3 regions of the Streptomyces sp. NPDC088252 genome follow, and region 3 is predicted to be linked to each of the others. Evidence: riboswitches for the same ligand, from Rfam matches in the RefSeq annotation. Region 3 holds a riboswitch; each other region holds the start of a gene.
What was found. A riboswitch is a leader RNA that binds a small molecule or an ion and turns the genes downstream of it on or off. The one in region 3 is predicted to bind cobalamin.
Positions count from the first base shown of each region.

Region 1 (3,266 bases), on a different contig from region 3:
CTGTTCGGCGGCCTGATCGGTGCCGCCGTGATGTCGGCGGGCTGGTCGTCGGTCAACGGCGGCACGGTCGTCACCAAGGTGCTGCTCCCCGCCGTCGCCGCCCCGATCGTCGCCGGCCTGGCCGCGTTGCTGGCCACCAGGCTGACGTACCGGATCGGCGGGAAGATCCGCAACGACGCCCAGGAGAAGGCCACCGCCAAGGGCTACCGCGCCGGTCAGATCGCCTCGGCCGGACTGGTCTCCCTCGCCCACGGCACCAACGACGCGCAGAAGACCATGGGCATCATCACCCTGGCCCTGGTCACCGGCGGCGTCCTGCACCCCGGCGCCAACCCGCCGGTCTGGGTCATCGTCGCCGCCGGTACGGCCATCGCGCTCGGCACCTACCTGGGCGGCTGGCGCATCATCCGCACCATGGGCAGCGGCCTCACCGACCTCAGGCCGCCGCAGGGCTTCGCCGCCCAGACCAGCGCGGCCACGGTCATCCTGGCCTCCTCCCACCTCGGCTTCTCCCTCTCCACCACCCAGTCCTGCTCCGGCGCCGTCATGGGCGCGGGCCTCGGCCGTCAGGGCGGTGTGGTCCGCTGGTCCACCGCCACCCGGATGTTCGTCGCCTGGGGTCTGACCCTGCCGGCCGCGGGCCTGGTCGGCGCGGGTGCGGAACTCCTCACCAAGCAGGGCACCTGGGGTGTCGTCGTCGTCGCGGCGCTGCTGGTCGCGGGCTCCGGCTCGATCTGGCTGGTGTCACGCCGCAAGCCGGTCGGCCACGGCGATGTCGCGCCGGCGGACGGCGTGGCCGAGCCCGCGGGCGTCGTCACCACGGCCATCGCCGCCGTCAGCCCGCCGCCCACCGCGGCCCAGGCGACGGCCCAGGACCTCAAGACCACCATTCCGGCCCCGGCCGGAACCCCCCAGGACCCGGCGCGACCCGCCACCGTCTAGGCCAGCCGTCTGAAGAGCGTCCGGCAATTGGAGGGCGGCGTCGCGGGGTTGGGTGCGCGCATCTGCCGCATTGTCGTCGATCGCCATGCCTCAATCCTCCGCCTCGCAGCCGCACGCACCCAACCCCGTTCCTTCTCCCCCCGATTGTCGGACGCTCTAAGGATTCAGCATGAACATCGACTGGGCAGCCCTCGGCTCCGTCTTCGGCGTCTCCCTCGTCGTCACCGTCGCGCTGGTGGGTCTCTTCACCCTGGGCATCGTCGGTCTCTCCAAGCAGCCCGAACCGGCGGCGCAGGGCGGCACCGGCGGCTCACTGCTGCTGGCCCGCGCCGGCGCGTACATCTGCTTCGGGCTGTGCGCGGCGGCGGTCGCGTACGGGATCTATCTGATCGTCGCCTGAGCCCTCCCCCGCGCACTCCCCGACGGGCCGGACACACCTCGTGTGGCCGGCCCGTTCCGGCGTGCCCGGCCCGATGTGGGCCTCAGCACACTGCGCCGCCGCAGGTCAACGGCAAGTTGACGGGCGTTCGCGGAGCGTGGTGGACTGCCGGAGCCAATTACGGCGACAGCAGAGGAAGCCGGTGCGAATCCGGCGCGGTCCCGCCACTGTCACCGGGGAGCAGTCCCCCACACCGGAAGTCACGGCGCGCGCGAGCGGGCTGGAAGGCCGGGGGAACTGCGGATCCGGGAGCCAGGAGACTCTCGTCGCCGGTCACGTCGAACCAGGGCGCGGACCCTGAGTGAGGACATATCGCCATGCCTGGCTGCCGTGCGTCCGTTGCTGTGGCGCTCTCGTCGAGAGCCGCCTGTACGAAGGTCCTTCGAGGCGCGTCGGCCGGTTGAGCCGTGCGTGCCGACCGCATGTTCGCGTACGGTGCCACGGCCGGTCTGATCGGTGACCTGCTGCTCGGTGACCCCCGCAGGGGGCATCCGGTCGCCGCCTTCGGGCGGGCCGCGGCGGGCGTCGAACGCCGTCTGTGGCGCGACCACCGCGGGTGGGGCGCGCTGCACACCCTCGTCCTGGCCGGGGGCGCCGCGGGTGGTGCCGCGCTGATCACCCGTGCCGTGCGCGGCCGTCCCGCCGCCCGTGTCGCCCTGACCGCGGCCGCCACCTGGTCCGTCGTCGGCGGTACGTCCCTGGGGCGTGAGGCCCGGACGATCGGCGACGCCCTGGCGGCCGGTGACATCGGGTCGGCCCGCGAGCGACTGCCGCATCTGTGCGGACGCGACCCGCACTCCCTCGACGGACCGCAGATCGCCCGCGCCGTGGTGGAGTCCGTCGCCGAGAACACCTCGGACGCGGTGGTCGGCGCCCTGGTGTGGGGCGCGCTGGGCGGGGTGCCGGGGCTCGTCGGCTTCCGGGCCGTCAACACCCTCGACGCCATGGTCGGCCACAAGTCCCCCCGCCACCGGCGCTACGGCTGGGCCTCCGCCCGCCTCGACGACGTCGCGGGCTGGCCCGGTGCCCGGCTCACGGCCCTGCTCGCCGTGGCCGCCGGGGGGCGGCCACGGGGCGCGGTACGGGCCTGGCGGGCCGACGCGGCCAAGCACCCGAGCCCCAACGCGGGCCCGGTGGAAGCCGCGTTCGCGGGCGCGCTCGGCGTGCGGCTCGGCGGGACCCTCGCGTACGGCGGAAGGGTCGAGCACCGCCCCGTCCTCAACGGGGCACGGGGCCGGGCGGTGGAGACCGAGGACATCGAACGCGCGGTGCGGCTGTCGCGCCGGGTGAGCGCGCTCGCCCTGGGCGTGTGCGTGGCGGGACGGCTGGGCGCCGGCCTCGCCGCACGACGCATCGCGGGGCGCCGGACCGCGGCAACTGCTGCGGCAGGGACTCGGATCGCAGGACGGAGACATACATGAGCGGCGGGCTGCTGGTCGCCGGAACCACCTCGGACGCGGGCAAGAGCGTCGTCACGGCGGGCATCTGCCGCTGGCTGGTGCGCCAGGGCGTGAAGGTGGCGCCGTTCAAGGCGCAGAACATGTCGCTGAACTCGTTCGTCACCCGCGAGGGCGCCGAGATCGGGCGCGCCCAGGCCATGCAGGCCCAGGCCGCGCGGGTGGAGCCGTCCGCGCTGATGAACCCCGTCCTGCTCAAGCCCGGCGGCGACCGCTCCAGCCAGGTCGTCCTGATGGGCCGGCCGGTCGGCGAGATGAGCGCACGCGGCTACCACGGGGGCCGGCAGGAAGCGCTCCTCTCCACGGTCGTGGACTGTCTGGAGCGGCTTCGGGGCAGCTATGACGCAGTGATCTGCGAAGGGGCGGGCAGTCCGGCCGAGATCAATCTGCGGCGCACGGACATCGTGAACATGGGCATCGCACGAGCG
Region 1 covers NZ_JBIURS010000014.1:120,123-123,388, reverse strand. The annotation lists gene ACIOHC_RS26950 (inorganic phosphate transporter) at 1-942, shown strand, start outside; gene ACIOHC_RS26945 (hypothetical protein) at 1,112-1,342, shown strand; cobalamin riboswitch at 1,513-1,644, shown strand; gene ACIOHC_RS26940 (cobalamin biosynthesis protein) at 1,789-2,802, shown strand; gene ACIOHC_RS26935 (cobyric acid synthase) at 2,799-3,266, shown strand, end outside.
Region 1: it holds a riboswitch for cobalamin, as region 3 does, so the genes downstream of both, ACIOHC_RS26940 (cobalamin biosynthesis protein) here and ACIOHC_RS29495 (ABC transporter substrate-binding protein) in region 3, are expected to answer to the same signal.

Region 2 (3,266 bases), on a different contig from region 3:
CACGGTGTGGTCGTCACCCATCACCACCCCGACCACCACGGCCTCTCCGGCCAGGTGCGCGAGGCGTCCGGGGCCTGGATCGCCATGCACGCGGCGGACGCCGCGATCGTGCGCCGCACCCGTGAGGCCCGGCCCGGCACCTGGCTGTCGTACCTCTTGACGAAGCTCACCGCGGTCGGTGCGCCCCAGGAGCATCTCGCGCCGCTGCGGGCCGCGGTCGAGGGCGGCCGGATGCGCACGCTGCCGGGGCTGCGGTCCGCGCTCCCGGACCGGGAGATCGCTCCGGGGGAGCTCCTCGGCCTGGCGGGCCGCCGACTGCGGGCGATCTGGACTCCGGGGCACACGCCCGGTCATGTCTGTCTGCATCTGGAGGAGGAGCATCCGCGGAATCTGCCGGGCCGGGGGCGGCTGTTCTCGGGGGACCATCTGCTGCCGGGGATCAGCCCGCACATCGGGCTGTACGAGGACCCGGACGCCGCGCCGGGCACCGCCCCCTCCGCCGGGGGAGACCCCGTCGGTGACTACCTCGGCTCGCTGGAGCACATCGGCCGGCTCGGCGTGGCGGAGGTGCTGCCCGCCCACCAGTACGCGTTCACGGACGCCGCGGGGCGCGTACGGGAACTCCTGGACCATCACGAGGAACGGCTGACCGGACTGCTCAAGCTGCTGGCCACCCCGCTCACGCCGTGGGAGCTGGCCGAGCGGATGGAGTGGAACCGGCCGTGGGAGCAGATCTCGCACGGTTCGCGGAACATCGCCGTCTCCGAGGCCGAGGCGCATCTGCGACGTCTGGTCAGGCTGGGGCGCGCGGAGGCGGTGGCGGGGAGCGAGCCGGTGACGTACATCGCGGTGTGAAGGGCGCGGCGGGCCGTCGGGCAGGGAGCTCGTTCACCCTCTTCCGGACACCCGGGCACCGGCACGGGCCGGACTTCCGGCGAGCGCGGTGAAGGCGTCGCCCGTCGGGCTCCCGGGGCCGCGCCGGGCCGTCGCCCGTTCCGTGGAAGACGAGCCCCCGGACGGCCCCGGAACCCGTCCGACCCCGCCCGGTAGAGTGTGCGGGTCGTCATCATGCCCGTTCAGGGGGAAGCCGGTGCGAATCCGGCGCTGACCACGCAGCCGTGAACCGTCGTCGCAGACGGTGAGTCGGAATGCCCTGTCCGCGGTCGTGACCGGCTCGCGACCTCCGGAACCCCGGTGGTCGGCACCGTCGAGGTATACGGAGCCGGAGCCTGGTGCCTGAGCGTGCCTGTGCCCGGTTCCCCGCAGGAGAGGCCCCGCCCGCCATGACCGTACGCCGCAGCGCGGCAACGCTCGCCGCCATCGCCACCGTGCTCTGTGCGGCCGCTGCCCCGGTCGCGGTGGCGGCGCCGTCCCCTTCCCCCTCGCCGTCCGTCGCCCTGCCGTCCGGGCTGTACGGCACGAAGGACCCGACCTACGACGGTGTCTGGCGGCAGTCGCTGGCCTTCCTCGCCCAGCGGCTGGAGGGCGTCACGCCCGCCAAGGAGTCGGTGGACTGGCTGATCGCCCAGCAGTGCGGCAACGGCGCCTACGCCGCGTACCGGCCCGACGTCTCCCGGCCCTGCACCGGGAAGACGGTGCTGGACACCAATGCCACCGCGGCCGCCGTCCAGGCGTTCGTCGAGGTGGGCGGGCACCGGGACACCGTCAACAACTCGGTCCGCTGGCTGAAGTCCGTACAGAACGAGGACGGCGGCTGGGGCTACACCGCCGGCGCGCCCAGCGACGCCAACTCCACCTCGCTGGTGATCGGCGCCCTCGCCCGGCAGGGCCAGCGGCTCGCGGACATCACCACCCCGGACGGCAAGACCCCCTACTCCCCGCTGCTCGCGCTCGCGATCCCGTGCGGCGGCAAGGACGGCGGCGCCTTCGCCTACCAGCCCGACAAGGCCGGCAAGCTCGCCGCCAACGCGGACGCCACCGCCGCCGCCGTGCTCGGCACGATGGGCAAGGCCCTGGCCGTCGGGAACAACGCCGCGGCCAAGGGGACCAGCTGCCGCCCGGGGACCGGTCTCACGCCCGAGCAGGCCGCCCAGAACGGCGCCCACTACCTCGCCAACGCCCTCGCCACGAGCGGCCACCTCGACCTGGCCCCGATGCCCGGTGCCGCCGACACCACCCCGCAGCCCGACTTCGGCAACACCGCGGACGCGGTCGTCGCCCTGTCCGCCGCGGGCCACCAGGACAAGGCCGCCAAGGCCCTGGCCTGGCTGAAGAAGAACGCCGGCCCCTGGGCCGAGCAGAACGGTCCCGCCGCCTACGCCCAGCTGGTCCTGGCCGCGCACGCGACCGGCTCCGACGCCCGCGACTTCAACGGCGTCAACCTGGTCGACCGGCTGAACGCGACCGGTCCCGCACCCGCGGCCGTCACGACGCCCGACCCGTCCGCCGACACCGGCTACGAGGCCACGGAGAAGGACCAGGTGCACAGCGGCGACGACGTGATCGGTGGCGTGTGGTGGTTCATCGGCATCGGCCTCGTCGTCGCCGCGGCCGCGGCCTTCCTGATCAGCGGCCGGCGCAAGAACCGGCAGCTGTGAGGCGGGCGGGAAGGGCCACCGCGCTGCTGGTGGCCCTGGCTGCCGTCCTGGCCGTGCTCGGCGCCGGGACGGCCCAGGCGGCCGGGTACCGGTACTGGTCGTTCTGGGAGGGTTCCGGCACCGGCTGGACGTACGCCACCCAGGGCCCGTCCCTCGTCCGGCCGGACGACGGCACGGTGCAGGGCTTCCGGTTCTCGGTCAGCGAGGACTCCCAGGACTCGGCGAAGCCGCGCCGCTCCCCCGACTTCGCGAAGATCTGCGCGGACACCCCGGCCCAGGACGGCACCAAGCGGGTCGCGCTGGTCATCGACCCGGGCACGGCGGCGGACGCCCCGGCCGGCGAGACGCCGCCCGCGCCGCGTACCGCCTGCGCGCGGGTCGCCCCCGACGCGAGCGCCGCCGAGGCGCTCGCCTCGGTGGCCAAACCGCTGCGTTACAGCAGCGACGCGCTGCTCTGTGCCATCTCCGGCTATCCGGGCTCGGGCTGCGGCGAACAGGTCTCGGGCGACGGGCACGCGACGCCTTCCGCGACTGCGTCCCCGGGCGCCTCCGCCCCCGCCGCCGCCTCCACCGGTTCGGGCGGCTCCGGCGGGCCGTCCGCCGGGGTGCTCGTCGGCGTCGGCGCCGTTCTCCTCCTCGGCATCGCCGCAGTCGTGCAGGCCCGCCGCCGCCGCGGATGACCGCCCCGACCAGCGGCCCGGTGACCGG
Region 2 covers NZ_JBIURS010000001.1:746,562-749,827, reverse strand. The annotation lists gene ACIOHC_RS03305 (MBL fold metallo-hydrolase) at 1-855, shown strand, start outside; cobalamin riboswitch at 1,041-1,176, shown strand; gene ACIOHC_RS03300 (prenyltransferase/squalene oxidase repeat-containing protein) at 1,284-2,558, shown strand; gene ACIOHC_RS03295 (SCO2322 family protein) at 2,555-3,238, shown strand; gene ACIOHC_RS03290 (energy-coupling factor transporter transmembrane component T) at 3,235-3,266, shown strand, end outside.
Region 2: it holds a riboswitch for cobalamin, as region 3 does, so the genes downstream of both, ACIOHC_RS03300 (prenyltransferase/squalene oxidase repeat-containing protein) here and ACIOHC_RS29495 (ABC transporter substrate-binding protein) in region 3, are expected to answer to the same signal.

Region 3 (3,266 bases):
CGTCGGCGGCGAGCGCCGTCGGGGACGGTGCCGGGCTCATCCCGTGATCCCTTCGGTACGGCTGGAGCGGCGCAGCAGCCAGAGGAAGAACGGGCCGCCCACCAGAGCAGTGATCACTCCGGCGGGAATCTCTTCGGGGGCTGCCACGGTCCGCGCCAGCAGATCGGCCAGCAGCAGGAAGGCGGCCCCGCCGAGCGCGGCCACCGGCAGCAGTCTGCGGTGGGACGCGCCGACGATCATCCGGGCGGCGTGCGGAATCATCAGGCCGACGAAGCCGATCGCCCCGCTGTAGGCGACCAGCACCCCGATGATCAGTGACACCAGCACGAAGACCCCGCCCCGGAAGCGCCCGGGGTCCAGGCCGAGGCTGCGTGCCCCTTCCTCCCCGGTCAGCAGCAGATCCAGTGGACGGGCCAGGCTGATCAGGAGCACGGCCCCGACGCCCAATACCGACGCAGGCAGCGCCAGTTGGTCCCAACGGGCGCCACCCAGGCCGCCCAGCGTCCAGAACAGGATCGCCCGCACATGCTCGGCCCGGGAGGAGAGGACCAGGATCAGGCTGGTGAACGCGGACAGTACGTACTGGATCGCCACCCCGGCCAGGATCAGCCGGCCCGTTGTCATGGTGCCGCCGCGCCGGGCCATCGCGTAGACGGCGACCAGCGCCGCCATGGACCCGGCGAACGCGGCAATGGGCAGGGCCACGTCGGTGGCCGCCCCGGCGCCGACCCCCAGCACGACGACCACGGCAGCGCCCGCTGATGCCCCGGACGAGGCGCCCAGCAGAAACGGATCGGCCAACGGGTTACGCACCAGCGCCTGGAGCACCGTTCCCGACAGCGCCAGCCCGGCGCCGACGACGGCCCCGAGCAGCACCCTGGGCAGTCGTACCTCCCACACGATCGTCGGGTACGCACCAGTGCGTTCACCACCCAGGACCGTACTCAGTACCTGGCCCGGCGGAATCCGTACCGGGCCGAGCGCCAGACCGGCCACCGCCGCCGCGAGCAGCAGCACCGTGAGAACGCCGATCACGACGGGGGTCGAGCGGAGGACGGACTTCGGACCGGGGCGGGCGGACTCCGCGCTCACGGAGTGCCGGGGTGCAGCTGCCCGGCCAGGTCCCGCACGGCGTCGGCGACCCGGACACCGAGCACGGCCGAGGACAGCGGGAGTACCGCGAACTTCCTGTCCTTGATCGCCGGCACGTCCGCGAGTGCCGGATCGTTCAGCAGCCGCTTTTTCTTGGCCGCCACCGTGGTGCCTCCGTAGTCGTAGATCACGACCACCTCGGGCTTGCGCTTGATGACCTGCTCCCAGGACACGTCGCCGAAGGTGGCGTCGAGGTCCGCGAAGACGTTCCTGCCCCCGGCGAGCCGGACGATCTCGTTGCCGATGCCCTTACCGCCGGCGGTGAACGCGGAGCTGTCGCCGGAGTCGTACACGAACACCGAGGGACGCGAGGAGCCCTTGAGGTCTGCCTCGACCGCCGCGATCTTCTGTCGCTCCTCGGCAAGCAGCTTCTTGCCGCGCTCCGGTACGCCGAAGGTCCTGGCGACTTGGGTGATCTCGGTGGCGAGCTGATCGATGCCGACCTTGCCCTTGGTGCAGTTCTCGATGTTCAGCCGGGTGTTGATGCCGTCCTTCCGGAGCCCCACCCGGTCCTGGCCCTTGGTCTTGTCGAACGCGCTGCTGTACCCGCCGTAGACGAAGTCGGGGTTGGCGCCGAGCAGCACCTCCTTGGAGGGGTACTCCTTCGCGAGCACCTTGGTGCTGGCGTACGCGGACCGGTACTTCGGCAGGATGCTGTCGTCCAGGTAGGCCGTCCCGGCCAGCCGGTCCTGGAGCCCAAGGGCCAGCATGATTTCGGTGACGTGCTGGTTCATGGTGACGACCCGCTTCGGCGGGGCGTCGAAGGTCGTCTTCGTACCGCAGTTGGTGACCGTGTAGGGATAACCGTCGGCGGCCGGTGCGGTCTCTGCCTTGCCCTCACCGCCCGTGCCGGAGCCGCAGCCGGTGAGCGGCAGCAGAAGCAGCGGTATGAGCGCGAGTGGTACACGGCGGATCCGGGGCATGGCCGAGCCTTTCCGGGGGATGTCCTCGTCCCCTGGGTTGTACGAGAAGGCGGCGCGGTCAGTATCTGGCTTCCGGGCTGATGCAGCCCGGTCACAGTGGCGGGACCGTACCGGATTCACACCGGTTTCCTGACGCGCGTCGCCTGAGTTCCGGAGCCCATTCTGTCAGACCGCGTATTCAGACAGGGCCTGCCCCTCGCGCTGCTGGTCCCGCTCGACCCCGGACGTCGATGTCCGTGACGACCGAGGGCATCTGATCAATGTTCAGGCGGTTGTGCCGTCGTGAAGAGCGCCCTGGACCTGCAGAAAACCGACAGGGAGCCCTCTTCCGGGAGTGCAGAATGCTGCGCACGATGCTCAAGCAAGATCTATCGCTTGGTCATCTGTGCAGGTCAGAGGAGTGATGGGGCCGTCCGGGTCAGCAAATGGCCGGCATTGGGCGCGGAGGGGCCCCGGCTTGCTGACCGGGTGACGGCTACCACGGGACCTGGGTGGGTCCGGCCCCCGCTCGGAAGGTTTGCTTCGCGGCTCGACAGCTCGCTCGCGATATGGAAGGACGCCGGGCCTCATCGGAATGAAGGTCGGTACCAGTGCACACGGCTCCGGAGGCCGTTGTGTCACCAGACGTTTTGGTAGACAGAGGCATACGTGATGAGTCGTCAGGCGTTCGGTCGCACGCATGTCCCCCGGCTTCACCCGGGACGTGGGGTCGCCAAGCGGCTGGCCGATGCCGGAATGTCCGTCATCGTGACGGGCGCAACGCCCGGCGCGGACCCCAGACCATCCGTCGAGGCGGCGAGTTCGCCGTGGAGGCGGACTGTCACCGAAAGCGGGACTGCCCTCAGCTGCGCAAGGTGGCACGCAGGCGCAAGCCGACCGTTGCGAGACCTTCGAAGGTGGCGAGCTGGTAGCTGGGTTCTGGTCCGGGCGGCTCGCTCAAGTGGTAACGGCGGGCGGTCTGCGCAGTCAGGAGCGTCAGCATCGCCATGGCCAGAGCGGCTCCTTCGCAGCCATGCGGCCCGGTACCGAAGGAGAGGAAGACCCCGGGTTTCGCCGGCGAGCCCGAATCATCGAGCCAGCGCTCGGGCCGGAACCGGTCCGGCTCGGGGTGTTCCCGTGCGTCGCGGTGGGCGGTGTAGGGGCAGACAAGAACGGTGGACCCGGCATTGATGGTGTAGTCGGCGAGCTGAG
Region 3 covers NZ_JBIURS010000017.1:93,063-96,328, forward strand. The annotation lists gene ACIOHC_RS29485 (ABC transporter ATP-binding protein) at 1-40, opposite strand, end outside; gene ACIOHC_RS29490 (iron ABC transporter permease) at 37-1,092, opposite strand; gene ACIOHC_RS29495 (ABC transporter substrate-binding protein) at 1,089-2,075, opposite strand; cobalamin riboswitch at 2,114-2,245, opposite strand; gene ACIOHC_RS29500 (cytochrome P450) at 2,917-3,266, opposite strand, start outside.